DNA from 4 places in the Streptomyces umbrinus genome. Region 4 is predicted to be linked to each of the others. Evidence: riboswitches for the same ligand, from Rfam matches in the RefSeq annotation. Region 4 holds a riboswitch; each other region holds the start of a gene.

Evidence for each region. A riboswitch is a leader RNA that binds a small molecule or an ion and turns the genes downstream of it on or off. The one in region 4 is predicted to bind cobalamin.
Region 1: another riboswitch for cobalamin. It lies ahead of metE (5-methyltetrahydropteroyltriglutamate--homocysteine S-methyltransferase); the one in region 4 lies ahead of QF035_RS39470 (cobalamin biosynthesis protein).
Region 2: another riboswitch for cobalamin. It lies ahead of QF035_RS43155 (ABC transporter substrate-binding protein); the one in region 4 lies ahead of QF035_RS39470 (cobalamin biosynthesis protein).
Region 3: another riboswitch for cobalamin. It lies ahead of QF035_RS18855 (ribonucleoside-diphosphate reductase subunit alpha); the one in region 4 lies ahead of QF035_RS39470 (cobalamin biosynthesis protein).

The regions. Positions count from the first base shown of each region.
Region 1 is NZ_JAUSZI010000002.1:3,078,864-3,084,100, reverse strand. It holds gene metE (5-methyltetrahydropteroyltriglutamate--homocysteine S-methyltransferase) at 1-2,136, opposite strand, end outside; cobalamin riboswitch at 2,299-2,522, opposite strand; partial or broken gene QF035_RS13610 (3-hydroxybutyryl-CoA dehydrogenase) at 2,534-3,158, opposite strand; partial or broken gene QF035_RS13605 (short-chain fatty acyl-CoA regulator family protein) at 3,144-3,320, shown strand; gene meaB (methylmalonyl Co-A mutase-associated GTPase MeaB) at 3,381-4,367, opposite strand; gene scpA (methylmalonyl-CoA mutase) at 4,373-5,237, opposite strand, start outside.
Region 2 is NZ_JAUSZI010000002.1:9,762,680-9,767,916, reverse strand. It holds gene QF035_RS43170 (hypothetical protein) at 1-117, opposite strand, end outside; gene QF035_RS43165 (ABC transporter ATP-binding protein) at 226-1,140, opposite strand; gene QF035_RS43160 (FecCD family ABC transporter permease) at 1,140-2,153, opposite strand; gene QF035_RS43155 (ABC transporter substrate-binding protein) at 2,150-3,184, opposite strand; cobalamin riboswitch at 3,252-3,438, opposite strand; gene QF035_RS43150 (TIGR03767 family metallophosphoesterase) at 3,611-5,237, shown strand, end outside.
Region 3 is NZ_JAUSZI010000002.1:4,321,378-4,326,614, reverse strand. It holds gene QF035_RS18860 (ribonucleotide-diphosphate reductase subunit beta) at 1-510, opposite strand, end outside; gene QF035_RS18855 (ribonucleoside-diphosphate reductase subunit alpha) at 510-2,924, opposite strand; cobalamin riboswitch at 3,064-3,204, opposite strand; gene QF035_RS18850 (GNAT family N-acetyltransferase) at 3,267-3,785, opposite strand; gene QF035_RS18845 (nucleoside hydrolase) at 3,891-4,880, opposite strand; gene mctP (monocarboxylate uptake permease MctP) at 5,025-5,237, opposite strand, start outside.
Region 4 is NZ_JAUSZI010000002.1:8,936,352-8,941,588, forward strand. It holds gene cobN (cobaltochelatase subunit CobN) at 1-131, opposite strand, end outside; gene QF035_RS39465 (cobyric acid synthase) at 128-1,660, opposite strand; gene QF035_RS39470 (cobalamin biosynthesis protein) at 1,657-2,613, opposite strand; cobalamin riboswitch at 2,712-2,855, opposite strand; gene QF035_RS39475 (hypothetical protein) at 2,979-3,200, opposite strand; gene QF035_RS39480 (inorganic phosphate transporter) at 3,213-4,454, opposite strand; gene QF035_RS39485 (lysozyme) at 4,623-5,237, opposite strand, start outside.

The sequences.
Region 1 (5,237 bases), 5.9 Mb from region 4:
GCGCGGGGAGTGGATGTCGTAGACGCCGGGTCCGGCCTCGCGCGGATATCCGTGGGCGGCCAGTTCGCGGGCGACCTGCATGTGGGAGCGGGCGGCCTCCAGGCTGATGACGTCCGCGTCGAGGTCGTCGATCGCCTGGACGATGTCGCCGAACTCGGCGTAGCACATGTGGGTGTGGATCTGGGTGTCCGGCCGGACCCCGGCGGTGGTGAGCCGGAACGCCTCGGTGGCCCACGCCAGATAGCCGGGGCGGTCGGCGGCGCGCAGCGGCAGCGTCTCGCGCAGCGCGGGTTCGTCGACCTGGATGACCGAAGTCCCGGCCACCTCAAGGTCGTTGACCTCGTCGCGCAGGGCGAGGGCGACCTGTCGGGCGGTGTCGCCGAGCGGCTGGTCGTCGCGGACGAAGGACCAGGCGAGCATGGTGACCGGCCCCGTGAGCATGCCCTTGACGGGGCGCCGGGTCAGGGACTGGGCGTACGTCGTCCAGCGCACCGTCATCGGTTCGGGGCGGGAGAGGTCGCCGGCCAGGATCGGCGGACGGACGTAACGGGTGCCGTAGGACTGCACCCAGCCGTGCTGCGTCGCGAGGTACCCCGTCAGCTGCTCGGCGAAGTACTGGACCATGTCGTTGCGTTCGGCCTCGCCGTGGACGAGGACGTCCAGGCCGGTCTTCTCCTGGAAGGAGATCGTCTCCTGGATCTCGGCCCTGATGCGCTCCTCGTAGCCGGCCGTGTCGATACGCCCGGCCCGCAGGTCGGCGCGAGCGACGCGCAGTTCGGCGGTCTGCGGGAAGGAGCCGATGGTGGTGGTCGGCAGGAGGGGCAGACCGAGGTGGGCACGCTGTGCGCTGGCGCGTTCGCCGTACGGCTGGGAGCGGCGGGCGTCGGCGTCCGTGACCGCACCGACCCGCGTCCGCACGGCCGGGTCACGGGTGATGGGCGAGTTCGCGCGGGAGGCCAGGGCGGCCCGGTTGGCGGCGAGTTCGCCGGTGATCGCGCCTGTGCCCTGGGCGAGACCCTTGGCGAGGGTGACGATCTCGGCCGTCTTCTGCCGGGCGAAGGCGAGCCAGCGCAGGATCTGCGGCTCGATGTCCCGTTCGGCGGTGGCATCGAGCGGCACGTGGAGCAGCGAGCAGGACGCGGCCGCGTCGACCCGGTCGGCCAGCCCGAGCAGGGTGCCGAGCGTGGCGAGGGACTTGGTGAGGTCGTTGACCCAGATGTTGCGGCCGTTGACCACGCCCGCGACCAGGCGCTTGCCGGGCAGTCCGCCCACGGCGGCGAGCGCGTCCAGGTTGGCGGCGGCCGCCTCGGTGAAGTCGAGAGCGAGACCCTCGACCGGGGCCTTGGCCAGCACCGGCAACGCGTCGCCGAGCCGGTCGAAGTAGGAGGCGACCAGCAGCTTCGGACGGTCGGTGAGCGCGCCGAGGTCACGGTAGGAGCGCGTGGCCGCGTTGAGTTCGGCGGGCGTACGGTCCTGGACCAGCGCCGGTTCGTCGAGCTGCACCCACTCCGCGCCCGCCGCCCGCAGATCGGAGAGAACCTCGGCGTACACCGGCAGCAGCCGGTCCAGCAGCGTCAGCGGGTCGAAGTCGGCTGCCACACCGGGCGCGGGCTTGGCGAGCAGCAGATAGGTGACGGGTCCGACGAGGACCGGCCGGGCGGCAAGGCCCAGGTCGAGGGCTTCGCGGAGCTCGGCGACCTGCTTGGCGGAGTCGGCCGTGAAGACGGTGTCCGGGCCCAACTCCGGGACCAGGTAGTGGTAGTTGGTGTCGAACCACTTCGTCATCTCCAGCGGCGCCACGTCCTGGGTGCCGCGGGCCATCGCGAAGTAGCCGTCGAGCGCGTCGGCCTCGACCGCGGCGCGGTGGCGCCCGGGGATCGCGCCGACCATGACGCTGGTGTCGAGGACATGGTCGTAGTACGAGAAGTCGCCGGTCGGCACTTCGTGGATGCCGGCCTCGGCAAGCTGCCGCCAGTTGGTGCGGCGCAGTTCGGCGGCGGTGGCCCGGAGGGCGTCGGCGTCGACGCGACCCTTCCAGTACCCCTCGATCGCCTTCTTCAGTTCCCGGCCACTGCCCTGACGGGGGTAGCCGTACACGGTGGCCCGTGCCGCCGCGGCTGCGGACTTCGATGTCACGGAACTCTCCTTCGCGAGATGTCTCCCTGAGATCCCGGGACGGACGTGAGCGCGAAGGGGTGACGCACCCGGCAGAGACACCTCGCGCGGCAAGGCGCGGTCGTCCGCCGGATATGTACGCCGACCCGCCCACGAGGTCACCGGGATGTCCGTACGCGATCGGTCACGTACGGGCAGATGGCAGGTCTTCGGACTCGCGAGCACGCCCTCCGTACGGAGGACACCTACTGGCCGTCGCTTCCCAGGTCCCGCTTCTCGGGGCCCAGTGCGTATGACGGCGGTCGTTCCCGCTCACCGCTGCGGGGCAGTCCCGGATTCCCACCGGGTTCCCTCTTGCGACGCATCCCGCCTGGCGGACGGGGCGAACCAGCTGCACAGGTCAGCCTATGCCCTGCCGTCAACTGCCTGGCTGCCGGACGGCGTCGTACACCTGGAACCCGCGGCCCGTCTTACGGCCCAACAGCCCTGCCTCGACCATCCGTTGGAGCAGCGGGGCGGAGCGTACAGGGGTTCCCTGAACTCGTCGTAGAGGGATTCCGCGATCGAGGCGACGGGTCGAGGCCGATCAGGCCCGCCGGCTTCAGCGGTCCCATGGGGTGGGCCCAGCCGAGTTCCATGCCCGCGTCGATGTCGATGGCGGTGGCGGTGGCGAAACCGGACTCGGCCATGCGGACCGCGGCCGGCACATAGGGGATGAGCAGGGCGTTGACGACGAAGCCCGCCCGGTCCCGCGCGTGGACCACGGTCTTGCCGAGGACCCGCGTGGCGAAGTCCTCGACGGCTTCGACCGTCCCGGGGGCGGTGTGGAGCGAGGCCACGATCTCCACCAGCGGCAGGACGGGAACGGGGTTGAAGAAGTGCAGTCCGACGACCCTGTCTGCGCGCCCCGTCGCCATGCCCAGCCGCATGATCGGGAGCGACGAGGTGTTGGTCGCGAGTATCGCCCCGGGATCCTCGACGATCTTGTCCAGCGCCGCGAATATCTCGGTCTTGGCGTCCGCGTTCTCCACGACGGCCTCGACCTCGACAGCGCCTCCGCGGCCACCCCCATCGGCATGGGCTGCCGTGTCTGCGAGCGCCTCGACTGCCCCCAGCGCGCCGCACCGCCCCTGGGGCGGCCGCTGCGGATCGACCAGAACAGCAGCACGTTCGTCCCGTACCCGGTGGCGCACCGGCCGGAGTGAACACGCGTTGCGCACGCTCACTCCGACGTGTTGCCGCTCAGTCCGGCCTGGTCCGGCGGCTCAGTCCGTCTCGCCGCCGAACGCCCGCAGAATGCGCTCGGCGGCGAGTGTGGCCGTCAACTCGCCGTCCCTGACCCGCTGTTCGAGACCGGGCCCGAGGGCGCGTACGGCGGGGTCGGCGTTCAGGCGGCCGAGGAGTTCGTCGCGCACCATCGTCCAGGTCCAGTCGACCTGCTGGTCACGGCGCTTGGTGGCCAGGCGGCCGGTCGAGTCGAGGAGCGCGCGGTGCTGTTCGAGGCGCTCCCAGACCGTGTCCAGGCCGGTCGACTCACGGGCGCTGCAACTCAGCACCGGTGGTGTCCAGGCGGCGTCGGCGGGATGCATCAGCCGCAGTGCGCCCGCCAACTCCCTTGCCGCGCTCCGGGCTTCGCGCTCGTGGGGTCCGTCCGCCTTGTTGACGGCGATCACGTCGGCCAGCTCCAGGACGCCCTTCTTGATGCCCTGCAACTGGTCCCCGGTCCGGGCGAGGGTGAGGAGCAGGAAGGAGTCGACCATGTTCGCGACGGCGGTCTCGGACTGGCCGACACCGACCGTCTCCACGAGTACGACGTCGTAGCCGGCCGCCTCCATCACCACGATCGACTCCCGGGTCGCCTTCGCGACTCCGCCGAGCGTGCCCGCGGTCGGGGACGGCCGGATGAAGGCCGCCGGATCGACGGCCAGGCGTTCCATCCGGGTCTTGTCGCCCAGGATGGACCCGCCCGTCCGGCTCGACGACGGGTCGACGGCGAGCACCGCGACCCGGTACCCGAGCGAGGTGAGCAGCGTGCCGAACGCGTCGATGAACGTCGACTTGCCCACGCCCGGCACACCGCTGATGCCGATCCGCCGCGCGTTCCCGCTGTGCGGCAGCAGCTCGGTCAGCAACTCCTGTGCCATCGCGCGGTGTTGTGGCCTCGTCGACTCGACGAGCGTGATGGCGCGCGCCACCAGCGCCCGCTTCCCGTCGAGCACGCCCTTCACATAGGTGTCGAGGTCGATCGCCATGGGGCTCAGAGGCCGTGGCCGAGGTCGGTGGTCAGGCGCTCGACCAGGTCGTACGCCGCGTCCGGAATCACCGTCCCGGGCGGGAAGACGGCAGCGGCGCCCATCTCGATCAGCGTGGGCACGTCCTGCGGCGGAATCACCCCGCCGACCACGATCATGATGTCCTCGCGCCCCTCCTCCGCGAGCGACTCCCTGAGCGCCGGTACGAGGGTCAGGTGCCCCGCGGCCAGCGAGGAGACACCGACGATGTGCACGTCCGCCTCGACGGCCTGGCGGGCCACCTCGCCGGGGGTCTGGAACAGCGGGCCGACGTCCACGTCGAAGCCGAGGTCGGCGAAGGCGGTCGCGATCACCTTCTGGCCGCGGTCGTGCCCGTCCTGGCCCATCTTGGCGACCAGGATGCGCGGACGGCGCCCCTCGGCCTCCTCGAAGGACTCCACCAGCGTGCGCGTGCGCTCGACGGACGGGGACGCGCCGGCTTCGTTGCGGTACACACCGGAGATCGTATGGATCTGACTCGCGTGCCGCCCGTACACCTTCTCCAGGGCGTCGGAGATCTCCCCGACGGTGGCCTTCGCGCGGGCCGCGTTCACGGCGAGTTCCAGCAGGTTGCCCTCACCGCCCGCAGCCCGGGTCAGGGCGTCCAGCGAGTCCTGGCAGGCCCGCTCGTCACGCTCCGCACGCAGCCGCCGCAGCTTCTCGATCTGCTGGGTGCGTACGGAGGAGTTGTCGACCTTGAGGACGTCGATCTGCTCGTCGGTCTCCACGCGGTACTTGTTCACGCCGATCACCGGCTGGCGCCCGGAGTCGATGCGCGCCTGGGTGCGGGCCGCGGCCTCCTCGATGCGCAGCTTGGGGATGCCCGCGTCG
Region 2 (5,237 bases), 830 kb from region 4:
CACGCGCAGACCTGTGGTGTCGGGGCGCGGCACGTGTGCCTCGACGCGGGTCAGGCCCCTGCGGGCGGGGGTGGCGTCCGTGGGCTCGCCGGTTCGGGCGTCGGTGATACGCAGCACGGGGTGAGCGTAGGCGCGTGCGGGGTCCGGCGCAGGGAGGCTGACGTCATTTCCGGACACGTGTTCGCGAATCACCGGTGCGGCCAGGACGATTCGCCGGTGCGCCGGTCAACTCACGGTGCCCAGGAAGCGCACGTGCGGCCGGTCGTCGGGGCCCTCCCGTGTGACGGCGGCCCGGACCCCGTACACCTCGGCGATGAGCTCTTCCGTGAGGATGTCGCCCGGGCTGCCGCAGGCCACGACACGCCCCTCGCGCAGGACCACGAGCTGATCGCAGTACATCGCCGCGAGGTTGAGGTCGTGCAGGGCGACGACGCTGGTGACCGGGAGCGAGGTGACGAGGGTCAGCAGGTCGAGCTGGTGCTGGATGTCCAGGTGGTTGGTCGGCTCGTCCAGGAGCAGTTCGCGGGGTTCCTGGGCGAGTGCGCGGGTGATCTGCACGCGCTGGCGCTCGCCGCCGGAGAGGGTGTGCCAGGACTGGCGGGCGAGTCCGGTCAGACCGGTGCGGTCCAGCGCGTCGCGTACGGCCCGTTCGTCCGCCTCGGACGCGGGGGTCCAGGCGCGGCGATGGGGTGTGCGGCCGAGCCGTACGACATCCTGGACGCTCAACTCGACCTGGGTGTCGGCCTGTTGCTCGACCACGGCGACACGGCGGGCGATGTCTCGGCGTCCCAGGTCGGCGAGGGGGCTGCCGTCGAGGGTGACGACACCGGAGGCCGGGGCGAGGACGCCGGCGAGCAGGCGCAGGAGGGTGGACTTGCCTGAGCCGTTCGGGCCGAGCAGTCCGACGGTGGTGCCGGGGGCCGGGATGATGCTGACGCCGTCGAGGATGACGCGGCCGTCGGCGGTGCGCGTGACGCGGTGAGCGCGGAGGCCCTCTCCGGGTGCCGCATGCGCGCCCTCGGTTCCCGACGCCGCCTGCACGCGCTCGGTTCCCGGCGCCGCCTGTGTGTCCTCGGTTCCCGACGCCGCCTGCACGCGCGCCCGTGAGTGCTCGGTGCTCTTGATGCCCTCCGCCGTCATCACGCCCTCCGCGTCCGGTACAGCACCAGCACGAAGACCGGTACGCCGATCAGCGAGGTCACCACGCCCACCGGTACCTCCTGGGGATCGAGGACGGTACGCGCCAGGGTGTCCACCCACACCAGGAACACCGCTCCGGCGAGGGCGGTGACCGGCAGCAGCCGGGCGTGCCCCGCCCCCACCAACGCCCTTGCCGCATGCGGGAGTACGAGGCCGACGAAGCCGATCGCGCCGGCCGAACTGACTAGCGCGGCGGTCAGCAGCGCCGTGGCACACAGCAGCACCAGTCGCGTACGGGCCACGGAGACCCCGAGCGTGGCGGCGGCATCCTGGCCGAAGGCGAACGCGTCGAGCGCCCGCGCGTACCCGAGGCACACCAGCAGTGTCACCGCGAGGACCGCGAAGCACACCCAGACGTCGGTCCAGCCGACCCCGCTCAGCGAACCGAGCAGCCAGAACAGCACCCCGCGGGTGGTCTCGGCGTCCGCGGCGGTCATCACGACGAAGGAGGTGAGCGCGGAGAAGAGCTGCATCGCGGCGACCCCGCTCAGCACCACCCGGTCCGTCGCCCCGCCCAGAGTGTGGCTGAGCAGCAGGACGAGCCCGAACGACAGCACCGCACCGAGGAACGCGCCCGCGGAGACCGAGACCAGGCCTCCGCCGACACCGAGGACGACCACGATCACGGCGCCGGTCGAGGCGCCCGAGGACACCCCGAGGACGAACGGGTCGGCGAGCGGGTTGCGCAGCAGGGACTGCATCACCGCGCCGCACACGGCGAGTCCGGCTCCGCACACGGCCGCCAGGAGCGTGCGCGGCAGGCGCAGCTCCCAGACGATCCCGTCCCGGATCGGGGTCAACTCCGAGCTGCCCCAGCCGAGATGGGACGCGACCACGGACCAGACGTCGCCGACCCGGATGTCCGCGGGGCCGACGGTGATCGCGACGGCGGCGGATGCGAGGAGCAGGGCGACGCCCGCGGCGATGAGCAGTCCCAGGCGTGGCCGTGTCACCCGGTGAGCCCGAACTCCCGCAGGGCGGAGGCGACTTGCTCGACGCCCTCGACCGTGCGGATGGTCGGGTTCATCGCCTGCCCGCTGAGCAGGACGTACCGCTTCTTCCTGACGGCGGTCATGTTCTTGGTGACCGGGTCGGACTCCAGGAACTCGATCTTCTTCTTCGCGGACTCGGCGGTCTGCGACTTGCGCGTCAGGTCGCCGATGACGAGCACATCTGGGTCGCGGTCGGCAACGGTCTCCCAGTTGATCTGGGGCCACTCCTCGTGTGTGTCGTCGAAGACGTTCTTCGCGCCGAGGGTCCGGGTGATGACGCCGGGTGCGCCGCAACAGCCCGCCATGTAGGGCGAGTCGGAGTTGGCGAACCAGTACAAGAGGGTGACGTCGGAGGCGTCGATCCCCGAAGTGGCCTTCTTCGTCCGCCGCTCGAGGTCTGCGACGAGTTGCTCGCCCCGCTTCTCGACGCCGAACACCTCGGCCAGGTCGCGCACTTCGCCGTAGACGGCGTCGATGCCGAGGGCCTTCTTCCGTGAGCCGTCGCCGCCCGAGGCGTTGTCCTTGCCGACGCAGTCGGACGGCGAGACGTAGGCGGGCACGCCGAGCTTCTCGAACTGCTCCCGGGTGGCCACGCCTCCCTTGCCGAGCGTCGACACGAACGAGGCGGCGACGAAGTCGGGGTCGGCGTCCAGGACCCGTTCGAAGGAGGGGTTGTTGTCGGCGATCCGCTCCACCTTCGCGTTCGCCTTCTCCAGGCCCTTCATCACCGGGTCGGTCCAGGTCGCGGTGCCGGCCATGCGGTCGGCGAGGCCGAGCGAGAGCATGATCTCGGTGGTGCCCTGGTTGAGGGAGACGGCCCGCTTCGGCGGGGACTCGACGCGTACGGTCTGTCCGCAGTTGTCGAGGGTGACGGCGGCCCCGGAGTCCGCATCGGACGACGAGTCCTCCGAATCTCCCGAACCGCAGCCGGTCAGCAGGAGAGCCCCGGACAGGACGAGGGCAGCGGGACGGGCAAGACGTGCGACGGGCACGGGAGTTCCTCAGTCGTCGAGGGCTCGAACGCGGAGCCCGGTCGTACGGTGCTCCCCCGTCGGCGCGTGACCGCGGAGGCCGCCAGCAGGTCTTCGGACTCGGGGTCACCCGGACGAGGCGCCTTCCCGGACCGTCATACCGGTCCAGTGGCCGATGCCCCGCCCGTCACCCTCACCGCTGCGCGTCAGCTCCGGATTCCCACCGGATTCCCTGACCCACGTACATGGGTTCGACTGGCCTCGGCAAGCTATCACGGCGGGTGCCGCGGACCGGCGGGCGGACCGGCAGGACGGGGCCCAGCAGCCGCTCCACCTGTTCCGGCGGTGTTCACGGCCACGCCACGCCCCTGCCCCCGCCCCTGCCCCCGCGGCCTGAATGAGTGGTTCCGCTAGTTGAGTCTCTCGGAGGCACCGGAGGGCCACCCCATGACCGGGACCGAAACGGCGGGGACCGCATCCACTCCCCCGCCCTCGTCCGCACCCGCTTCCCCGTCCCCGTCCCCGTCCGCACCCGCACCCGCACCCGCACCCGCACCCTCGATCAACCGTCGTCGCTTTCTGCTCGCGTCCGGCGCCGTCGCGGCGGGAGCGACCGGCGGAGCCGCGGCCCTCTTCCCACGGCAGCGCCCGACCCCCTCCGCGCTCCCCGCCGCGGAGAGCGCGGCCCCGCAGGCGCCCCTCGCCATCCGACGGCCGGCGCACCGGGCGCCGCGACGCGCGGCCCCGTACGCGGCGACAACCCTGGAGACGACGGCTCGCCTCAGCGGCCACGCGCACGCCGACACCTACCGCCGCCTCGTCTCGGGCCCCGGTTGGCCCATCGTCGTACGCGGAGATCTCGCGCCCGCCGCCACCGGCCGCCAGGACCGGCGCACACCGCTCGCGTGCTTCGTGCAGTTCACCGACCTGCACCTCACGGACGTGCAGAACCCGCTGCGCACCGAGTTCCTGCGGTCGCGCAGGCCCGCCGCGTGGCGGGCCCAGGAGGCGCTGACGGTGGCGGGGGCGGTGGCGCTCGTGGAGCAGGTGAACGCACTCGGCGAGGGCCCGCACACCGGCCTCGCGCCCACCTTCGTGATGACGACGGGCGACAACGTCGACAACAACTCCGCGATCGAACTGGAGTGGTTCCTCACGCTGATGAGCGGCGGCAGGATCACTCCCAACAGCGGGGATCCGTCGGTGTACGAAGGCGTTCAGAACTCCGGCCTGCCTCTCTACTGGCACCCGGACGACGCTGCCCTGCGCGACCTGGACAAGCGGCGCGGGCTGCCCCGCATACCCGGCTTCCTCGACGCCGCGATACGGCCCGTGACCAGCCCGGGGCTCGACATCCCCTGGTACTCCACGGTCGGCAACCACGACGACATTCCCGGCGGCTGTCTGTCCCCCGCGCTGGGCGACTTCGCCGTCGGCTCCCGCAAGCTGCTCTCGGTCCCGGCCACGGACGCGGCCGCCTACGCGAAGGCGCTGAACTCCGGCGACGACCCCAAGAGCGAGGTGCTCTCGGCGATCCTGAAGCGGCACGCGGCCTCGGCGCGGACGGTGACGGCCGACGAACGGCGCCGCCTGTGCACCCCGCACGACTATCTGGCCGCGCATCTCGACCCCGTCCACGCCGGAGCGGGCCCGGTCGGCCACGGCTACACGGAGAACAACCTGGACGGCGACCGGATGTACTACACGTTCCGGGTCGCCGAGAACGTCATCGGCATCAGCATCGACACGACGTACCGAAGCGGCCACTACGAGGGCTCGCTGGGCACCGATCAGCATCGCTGGCTGGAGCGGACGCTGGCCGCGCACAACTCCCGGTCCTACGACGCCGACGGCCGCCTCGTACGCAACGCCGGGGCCGACGACGCCCATGTCCTGGTCTTCAGCCACCACCACAGTCCGAGCATGACCCGCCGCACCGACGCCGCCCGCGGCGAGGAGCCGCGGCACGACGGTGCGGAGGTCCTGGCCCTGCTCCACCGGTTCCCGAACGTGGTGGCCTGGATCAACGGACACAGCCATGTCAACCGGATCACGCCCCACGCGCACCCCACGC
Region 3 (5,237 bases), 4.6 Mb from region 4:
GGTCTGCAGGCTGTCCAGCTTCTCGACCTCGTTGATCCACTTGAAGCAGAACTCGGCCTTCTCGCGGATGGAGGGGATGCTCTCCACCGCGTCGAAGGCGGCCGCCCTGTCCTCCGGGTCGGGGAGGTAGGTGTCCAGCAGCGTCAGATAGAACTGGACGTGCACGGCCTCCTCGAAGAGCTGACGGCTCAAGTACAGCCGCGCCTCGGGGGAGTTGATGTGCTTGTAGAGCGTCAGTACCAGGTTGTTCGACACGATCGAGTCGCCCGTCGCGAAGAACGCGACCAGCCGGCCGATCATGTGCTGCTCGCCCGCTGACAGCTTCGCCAGGTCGGTGACGTCCGAGTGGAGGTCGACCTCCTCGACGGTCCAGGTGTTCTTGATCGCGTCCCGGTAGCGCTCGTAGAAGTCCGGGTAGCGCATGGGGCGCAGGGTCAGTTCGAAGCCCGGGTCGAGCAGGTTCTTCTGGATCTTTTCGGTCTTCTCTGTGTTCTCGGGAGCGGTGGTCATTACTGGCAGGCCTCGCAGGACTCGGGGTTCTCAAGGGAGCAGGCGACGGCGTCCTCGTCGGGAGTCGCCTGTACGGGAACGGCGGCGGCCGCGGCCGTGGAGGAACCCGCGGCACGGGCGATGCGCGTCGCCGGGCGCGAGCGCAGGTAGTACGTCGTCTTCAGCCCCGACTTCCAGGCGTACGCGTACATCGAGGAGAGCTTGCCGATGGTCGGCGTCTCCAGGAACAGGTTCAGCGACTGGGACTGGTCCAGGAACGGGGTCCGGGCGGCGGCCATGTCGATCAGGTCGCGCTGAGGGATCTCCCACGCCGTGCGGTACAGATCGCGCACGTCCTGCGGCACCCAGGTGAAGCCCTGCACCGAGCCGTTCGACTCGCGCAGCGCCTCCCGGGTCTGCGCGTCCCACACGCCGAGCTTCTTCAGCTCCGCCACCAGGTAGGAGTTGACCTGGAGGAACTCGCCGGAGAGGGTCTCGCGCTTGAAGAGGTTGGAGACCTGCGGCTCGATGCACTCGTAGACGCCCGCGATGGACGCGATCGTCGCGGTGGGCGCGATCGCGAGCAGCAGCGAGTTGCGCATGCCGACCGAGGTGATCCGCTCCCGCAGCGCCGCCCAGCGCTCCGGCCAGTTCAGCTCCACGTCGTAGTGGTCGGGGTGCAGCACGCCCTGCGCGGTACGGGTCTTCTCCCAGGCGGGCAGCGGGCCGTTGCGCTCGGCGAGATCGGCAGACGCCTCGTACGCGGCGAGCATGACGCGCTCGGCGATACGGGTGGAGAGTGCCTTGGCCTCGGCGGAGTCGAAGGGCAGCCGCAGCTTGAAGAAGACGTCCTGCAGACCCATCGCTCCCAGGCCCACCGGCCGCCACTTGGCGTTGGAGCGGCCCGCCTGCTCGGTCGGATAGAAGTTGATGTCGACGACCCGGTCGAGGAAGGTGACGGCCGTACGGACGGTCGCGTCCAGCCGCTCCCAGTCGATGACGTCGGTGGCCCCGGGGTCCGTGTCCACGAACGCGCCGAGGTTGACCGATCCGAGGTTGCAGACCGCCGTCTCGCCGTCGTCCGTGACCTCCAGGATCTCCGTGCAGAGGTTGGAGGAGTGGACCGTGTGGCCCGGCAGCGCGGTCTGGTTGGCCGTGCGGTTGGCGGCGTCCTTGAAGGTCATCCAGCCGTTGCCGGTCTGCGCGAGGGTGCGCATCATGCGGCCGTACAGATCGCGGGCCGGGATCGTCTTCTTGGCGAGGCCCCGGTCCTCCGCCTTGCGGTAGGCGGCGTCGAACTCCTCGCCCCACAGGTCGACCAGCTCAGGCACGTCGGCCGGCGAGAACAGCGACCACACGCGGTCCTCGTTCACCCGCCGCATGAACTCGTCCGGGATCCAGTGCGCGAGGTTCAGGTTGTGCGTACGCCGGGCGTCCTCACCGGTGTTGTCGCGCAGCTCCAGGAACTCCTCGATGTCGGAGTGCCAGGTCTCCAGGTAGACCGCGGCCGCGCCCTTGCGCCGGCCGCCCTGGTTCACGGCGGCGACCGAGGCGTCGAGCGTCTTGAGGAACGGGACGATGCCGTTCGAGTGCCCGTTCGTCCCGCGGATCAGGGAACCGCGCGAGCGCACACGGGAGTACGCGATGCCGATGCCGCCCGCGTGCTTCGAGAGACGGGCCACCTGGTGGTAGCGGTCGTAGATGGAGTCCAGCTCGTCCAGCGGGGAGTCGAGGAGGTAGCAGGACGACATCTGAGGGTGCCGCGTACCGGAGTTGAAGAGCGTGGGGGAGGACGGCAGGTAGTCGAGGCGGCTCATCAGCCGGTACAGGGCGGCCACTTCGTCGACGGACCTGGCCGAGTCGTCCTCGGCCAGCCCGCTCGCCACGCGCAGCATGAAGTGCTGGGGCGTCTCGATGACGGACCGCGTGATCGGGTGCCGCAGCAGATACCGGCTGTGCAGCGTGCGCAGGCCGAAGTAGCCGAAGCGGTCGTCGCCCTCGAGGTCGATCAGCGCGTCCAGACGGGCCGCGTGGGTCCGTACGAACTCGGCGGTGCGGTCGGCGATCAGGCCCTCGCGGTGGCCGACCGCGACGGACTCGGAGAAGGACCTGACCCCCTGCGAGGCGGCCTCCTCGGCGATGCCGATCGTCAGCAGGCGGGCGGCCAGCTTCGAGTACACGGGGTCCTCGGAGATCAGGCCCGCGGCCGCCTCAGTGGCCAGCTCGCGCAGCTCCGCGGTGATCCCGTCGGCCCCCACGGAGGACCGGCCGCGCAGCGCGGCGGCGGCGACCCTGCCGGGATCGGCGTCGGGAAGGTCGGCGGTGAGGTCGGTCAGGGTCCGCAGCAACACGGTTCCCGGTCCGTCGGCCTCGGCCCTGTCCTGCTGGTACTGGGGCGCTTTCGCTGAGACCGGATCGGCTGGCGCGATGGTCACGTGGGGCTCTCCCTCGCTCGGCACGGGGCCTGCGGGGAGGGGGGTTCGGGGCACACGGGGGTACACGCTCTGCGCAGCGGTACGCCGCGTCCACCGGCCCACTCCGCGAGGCCCGGACGTCATGGCACCCGGGCCGGGTGGCCTGGGCACGCTGTCGGCAGGTCCTCGGACTGACCAGGCGCACGGCTCTCCTCCGGGGACAGACATGCACAAGTACACCGTTGCGGGACAGTTCCGGATTCGCACCGGATTCCCCTGCGGCGACAGCGAGCATGAGCATACATCTTGTGCCGGGCTCGGGAAGCACCCCCACATGTTGTGTCGTGTCGGCTTCGGAGGGTGTCAGAGTGTCAACTCGTAGGTGAGCAGCATGATGTCGTCGAGGTCCGGGATCGGGTTCCAGTCGCGGTCGGGGGCGCGGGTGAAGCCGAGGCGTCCGTAGATGCGATGGGCGCTGTGCATGGTGCGCTGGGTGGACAGCACGACGCGTACGCAGCCGTCCGTGGCCCGGGCGCGGTCGACGCAGGCGCGTACGAGGGCCTCGCCCGCCCCGTGCCCGCGGGCCTCCTTGGCGACCGCCAGCATCCGTATCTCGGCCTCACCCTCGCGCGCGATGTCGGCCATCGGCCCGCCGGACGGGACGAAGGTCACGCCGCCGACGACCCGCTCGCCCGCTCCTGCCCCCACGACGGCCACCAGCACGTCGGCGGCCGCGGCCCGCTTCGCGACGTCCCGCAGCTCGCCCAGATACTCGTCGCTCTCCCCGAAGTCGAGGAGCCCGTCCCCGAGATAGGCCTGCGCGGTTATCTCTCCCACAGCCTCGTACTCCTCGGGCCTCGCCCGCCTGATCAGGATGTCCATGCTCGGCAGTGTGCCCGAGGGGTACGGCGCGGGGCTGCCGAGTTTTTCCCGCACCGGTTGCCCGGGGGCGTCGCGCCGGTGCCAGGGACGTCCGAGGGGGCGGGCTCAGGCCATGGCCGGCCACTGCGGCAGGGTCGTGACGAAGTCCTTCGTGAAGTCGCGCGGGCCCGGGCCGAGGGCCACGCGGCCCGTGTGGCGGGTGCGGGCGGTCAGGGCGGGCGACTCGGTGTAGTAGTTCCGCTCGGCGGCCGAGGGGACGAACACGGTCTGGCCGCGGGTGAGTTCGCTGGAGCACTCGACCACGACGGCTCCCTCCGCGAGCGTCACGAACGACTCGTCCGCGCACACGCCCACGGCGAGCGGGTCGTGCAACGGGCAGGAGTCGCCTCCGCCGTGGCGGCGGTAGGAGTCGGTGTAGACCCGCAGCAGCCGGGCCGCGAGCGCCGCACCCGCTCCCGCCGCCTCCAGCGCGGCGAGGTCGGCGGGGCCGAAGAGCCAGCGGTGCGAGGCGTCCAGATCGACCATGGTGAACGGGATGCCGGAGGAGAGCACCACCTCGGCGGCGTCCGGGTCCGCCCACATGTTGAACTCGGCGACCGGGGTGATGTTGCCCGGCACCTGCGCGTTGCCGCCCATGAACACGAACTTCTTCACGCGCCGGGCGAAGACCGGGTCCTCCAGGAGCGCGATGGCCACGTTGGTGAGCGGGCCGGTGGCGCAGACGGTCAACTCGCCCTCGTGCTCCCGGGAGAGGCGCAGCAGCGCCTGTGCGGAGGACTCCGTCAGGTGCGCGGCGGTCGAGTCGGGCAGCATTTCGTGGCCGAGGCCCGCGGGGCCGTGGAAGTGGGCGGCGGCCGCGTACGGGAGGCGGGTGAGGGGGCGGGCCGCTCCGCGGTGGACCGGGACGTCGGTGTCGATGCGGAGGGCTCTCGCCAGGGCGCGGGCGTTGCGGTAGGTCTGCTCGGCGGGGAGGTTGCCGCCCACCGAGGTGTAGGCCCTGAGGTCCCACCTGCCTGTGCCGAGCAGGTACTGGAGGGCCACGGCGTCGTCTATGCCGGGATCACTGTCGAGGACGATCGGTGAGCGAACGGTCACACTGGCCAGCGTAACCGCGAACTTTCGCGTGACCAGGGGCAGTTGGCGTGTGCGGCTGCGTTGTGGCTGGTCGCGCGGTTCCCCGCGCCCCTTCTAGGGGCGCGGGGAACCGCGCAGCGGGGGTTCGGGGGCGGAGCCCCCGAGTCAGTGGCTGGCCCCCGCCGTCGCCGGCGGCAGCTCGACCTGGACGCCCTTGTCGCCCGCGTCCGCCGTGTAGTCCTCGGGGGACGTCTCGTCGATGCCGTCGGGGGCCTTGAAGGCCCTGAGGGCGAAGGTCAGGACGACCGTGACGACCACGTTCAGGACGAACGCCGTCAGACCGATGTACCCGATCTCCCCGATCCCGGGAATCTCCTT
Region 4 (5,237 bases):
CCCCGGACCAGCGCGGGAAGCTCCTCCGCGACATCCACGCGGGTGGGATTGCCGATCCGGTACGCGGCGCCGGCGGCACGCGCCGCCAGCAGATCCGTGTCGGCGGTCGACAACAACAACACTGTGCTCATGCGGGTGCTCCCGGTGGAATGAAGGGCAGTCCTGTCGGCGCGCCGGACTCGATGAGCCGCCACAGCGCGTCCGTGTCCGCGTGTTCCTCGATCAGATCGCCGAGCCGGTCCAGCTGCTCCTCGCGCAGCGACCCGAACGACGTGTCGGCGGCCGGTACGAAGCGGCGCCCCGCGGCGGCCGCCACCTCGCGAAGGAAGGCCCGGCGGAAGCCGTCCGACTCCAGCGAGCCGTGCCAGTGGGTGCCCCAGACCTCGCCGACCCGGCAGCCGTCCAGGAAGGGTTCCCCGCCCGTGATCCGGGCGACCCCGTGGTGGATCTCGTACCCCTCGACGGGTTCGCCGAGCGCCTCGCCGACGGGCCGGGTCAGGGTCTTCTCCCGCGCGAACCGCACCCGCACGGGAAGGAGTCCGAGCCCGTCCACCTGGCCGGCGCGCGACTCGACCTCGTCCTCGATGTGCTCGCCGAGGATCTGGAAGCCGCCGCAGATACCGAGCACGGGACGCCCCTCCGCGGCCCTTCTGGCGAGGGCGTCCGCGAGGCCGCGCTCCCGCAGCCACTCCAGGGCCCTGACCGTGCCCCGGGTGCCGGGCACGACGACCAGGTCCGCGTCGACGAGCTCCTCCGCCCGGTCCACGAACCGCACGACGACACCCGGTTCGGCGGCCAGCGCGTCCACGTCCGTGAAGTTGGACATCAGCGGTATCGCGCAGACGGCCACCCGCAGGATGCCCTCGCCGACGGGGGAGGAGACCGCCGACTCCCGGACCGAGCCCCTCAGCGAGACCGCCATCCCGTCCTCCTCGTCGATGCCGAGACCGTGCTGGAAGGGCAGGACCCCGTACGTACGACGTCCGGTGAGGTTCTCGAGCATGTCGAGGCCGGGCTCCAGCAGGGACACGTCCCCGCGGAACTTGTTGACGAGGAACCCGGCGACGAACGCCTGGTCCTCGGGCGAGAGCAGCGCCACGGTCCCGAAGAAGGAGGCGAAGACACCCCCGCGGTCGATGTCGCCGACGACGAGCACGGGCAGCCGCGCGTTGCGCGCGATGCCCATGTTCACGATGTCCGTCCGCCGCAGATTGATCTCGGCGGGGCTGCCCGCCCCCTCACAGATCACCGCGTCATACGTGCCCCGCAACTCGGCGAGGCACTCCAGGACGGTCCCGAGGAGCTGTTCCTGCCGCCCGCCGTGATAGCCGCGGGCGCTCATCTCCCCGACGGGCTTGCCCATGAGGACGACCTGGCTGCTGCGGTCGCTGCCGGGCTTGAGCAGCACGGGATTCATGAGCGCGGTGGGCTCCACGCGCGCGGCCTGCGCCTGCATGGCCTGCGCCCGCCCGATCTCGGCGCCCTCGCGGGTGACGAACGAATTGAGCGACATGTTCTGCGCCTTGAAGGGCGCGACCTTGACACCGCGCCGCACCAGCCACCGGCAGATCCCGGCGGTCACGACGCTCTTGCCCGCGTCGGAGGTGGTACCGGCGACGAGCAGCCCGCCGCCTGTGCCCCCGCCCGTTCCCCCGCTCATGACGTACGCCCCTTCGTGCGAAGGCCGTTGACGAGGAGCCGCCCGGCGACACTCACGCCGAGCGCGAGCCAGCCCACGCGCCGCGAGAGCCGTACGGCCCGCTCGATGTCCCCGACCTCCACGGCCCGCCCACCACCATTCAGTACGGGCCGGTGCTCGACCCTCCCGGCGTACGAGAGCGTCCCGCCCAGCCGCACGCCGAGCGCCCCAGCGAACGAGGCCTCGACGGGCCCGGCGTTGGGGCTCGGGTGCTTGACGGCGTCGGCACGCCAGGCGCGTACGGCCCCTCGCGGATCGCTGCCCGCGGCGGTCGCGAGGACGGCGGTGAGCCGCGCTCCCGGCCACCCCGCGACGTCGTCGAGCCGTGCGGAAGCCCAGCCGTACCGCCGGTACTTGGCGGACCTGTGCCCGACCATGGCGTCGAGCGTGTTCACGGCACGGAACCCGACGAGCCCCGGCACACCGGCCGCGGCACCCCACACGAGGGCGCCCACGACGGCGTCGGAGGTGTTCTCGGCGACGGACTCGACGACGGCCCTGGCGATCCCGTCGGCGTCCAGTGCCTGCGGATCCCGCCCGCACAGGTGGGGCAGCCGTTCCCGGGCCACCTCGATGTCCCCGGCGGCGAGCGCCCCGCCGATGGCCCGGGCCTCCCGCCCGAGTGAAGTCCCGCCGACGACGGACCAGGTGGCGGCGGCGGTCAAGGCGACGGACGCGGCACGCGAGCCACGCACGGAACGGCCGGCGAGCGCGGCGAGCCCGGTGGCACCGCCGGCACACACGGCGGTGTGCAGCGCGCCCCACCCCCGGTGGTCCCGCCACAGCACCCGCTCCACGGCACCCGCGGCCCGCCCGAACGCGGCGACCGGATGCCCCCGGCGGGGATCGCCGAGCAGCAGGTCACCGAGAAGGCCGGCGGCGGCGCCGTACGCGAAGACGCGATCGGCACGCATCGGTTCAGCCGACCGTCAGGTCGGGCACAACCGTCGCTCGAAAGGCACTTGGGCAGCCGCGCATGGCGATTTGTCCTCACTCAGGGTGTCCACGCCCTGGTTCGACGAGACCGACGGCGAGAGTTCCTGGCTCCCGGGGTATCGATTCCCCGGTAACAGTGGCGGGACCGCGCCGGATTCACACCGGCTTCCTCTCCTGCCGCCGTACATGGCTCCGGCAGTCCACCACGCCCACGAACACCCGTCAACTTGCCGTTGACCTGCGACGGGAGAGTGTGCTGAGGCCCACACACGGACACGACTCCGCCCCGCCGACCGGAGGGTCGGCGGGGCGGAGTCGTGCGGGACGGGAGGTGCCGGACGCGTCAGGCGACGATCAGATAGATCCCGTACACCACCGCTGCCGCGCACGCGGCGAAGCAGGCGTACGCGCCCGTGACCGCGAGGGTCGCGGTGTCGCCCTGGGCGGAGGCGGACTCGCGCTTGGAGAGGCCGACGATGCCGAGGGTGAAGAGGCCCACGAGGGCGACGGTGACGATGAGGCTGACTCCGAAGACGGAGCCGAGGGCTGCCCAGTCGATCTTCATGCTGTGGGTTCCTTACACCGTGGCCGGGCGGGCGGGCTCGGTGGCGTCCGGGCCCGGGATGGTGGTCTTGAGTTCGTCGGCCGCGGCGACCGTGCCCGCCGGCGGCGGGGTGACGGCGGCGATGGCGGTGGTCACGACGCCGGCGGGCTCGCCGTTGACGTCGTTCACGTTGTCGACGGTGACGGGCTGGCGGCGGGAGAGCGTCCAGATGACCGCCGAGCCCGCGATCAGCAGCGCGCCGGTGAGGACGATGCCCCAGGTGCCCTGCTTGGTGAGGAACTCGGCGCCCGCGCCGACCAGACCGGCGGCGGGAAGCGTGAGGCCCCAGGCGACGAACATGCGGGTCGCGGTCGACCAGCGGACGACGCCGCCCTTGCGGCCGAGGCCCGAACCCATCACGGCGCCGGAGCAGGACTGGGTGGTGGAGAGCGAGAAGCCGAGGTGCGAGGAGGCCAGGATGACCGTCGCGGCGCTGGTCTGGGCGGCGAAGCCCTGCGGCGGCGCGAGGTCGGTGAGGCCCTTGCCCATGGTGCGGATGATGCGCCAGCCGCCCAGGTAGGTGCCGAGCGCGATGGCGATACCGGCCGAGACGATGACCCACAGGGGAGGGTTCGACCCGGGCGCGATCACACCGCCGGTGACCAGGGCGAGCGTGATGATGCCCATGGTCTTCTGCGCGTCGTTCGTGCCGTGGGCCAGCGAGACCAGGCCCGCGGAGGTGATCTGACCGGCGCGGTAGCCCTTGGAGGTCGCCTGCTCACCGGCCTTGCTGCTGATCCGGTACGTCAGCCGGGTGGCGAGCATCGCGGCGAGCCCGGCCACCAGCGGCGCGGCGATCGCGGGGAGCAGGACCTTGGTGACGACGGTCGAACCGTTCACCGACGACCAGCCGGCCGACATGACCGCGGCGCCGATCAGGCCGCCGAACAGTGCGTGGGAGGAACTGGAGGGCAGACCCAGGAGCCAGGTCAGCAGGTTCCACAGAATGGCGCCGACGAGCGCCGCGAAGATCACTTCGGTGCGGATGCCCTCTTCGTTGATGAGGCCGCCGGAGATCGTCCTGGCGACCTCCACGGAGAGGAACGCACCGACGAGGTTCAGTACGGCGGACATGGCCACCGCCGTCTTGGGCTTCAGGGCACCGGTCGAGATGGTCGTCGCCATCGCGTTGGCTGTGTCGTGGAAACCGTTCGTGAAATCGAACACGAGAGCGGTAACGATCACGATTCCGAGGAGGAGCGTGATGTGTTCCATTTACCCAGGCTTCTCTTGGACGTCAGTAGCACAGGGACCGTAGGCAACCTGGATGAACGGAAGATGAACTGAGGGGGGCAGCGGGGTGGCGCGATAGAGGTGCCATCACTCCACTTGTGTCGGAGTGGCGGCGAGAGGTCTCGAACAGAGGCGGAATTCCGGGGTCCGCTACCCCTGCTGTCCCCTCGCGAACGCCCTGAGCTGATTCAGGGATCCGTTGAAGAGATTCTGGTCACCCGGCAGGCTGCCGCCGTTGTCGTACTGCCAGAAGGTCCAGAAGTTCCAGCCGGACGGCAGCGACCCCGCCGTCGAGCTGTACCGGGCCAGCCACAGCGGATGGTTCGCGGCGAACGCGGCGCTGTTGCCCGTGCACATCTTCCACCAGTTGTAGTTGGTGTAGATCACCGGCCGACGGCCGGTCTGCCGCTTCACCTCGTTGCTGAAGGCCTTGATCCAGCTGACCATCCTGCTCTTGCTCAGGCCGTAGCACTTCTTCTTGCCGTACGGGTTGTATTCGATGTCCAGCGCGGGCGGCAGCGTCCAGCCGTCCGCGCGCCAGCCGCCGCCGTTGCGCAAGAAGTACGCGGCCTGCGTCGTCCCCGAGGACTTGTGCGGCAGGGCGAAGTGGTACGCCCCGCGGATGATGCCCGCGCCGCGCGCCCCGTTGTACTGCTGGTTGTAGTACGGATTGCGGTACGTGTGCGACTCGGTGGCCTTCACATACACGAACTTGGCGCCTTTGCTCTTGGCGCTCGACCAGTTGACGTTCTTCTGGTGCGAGGA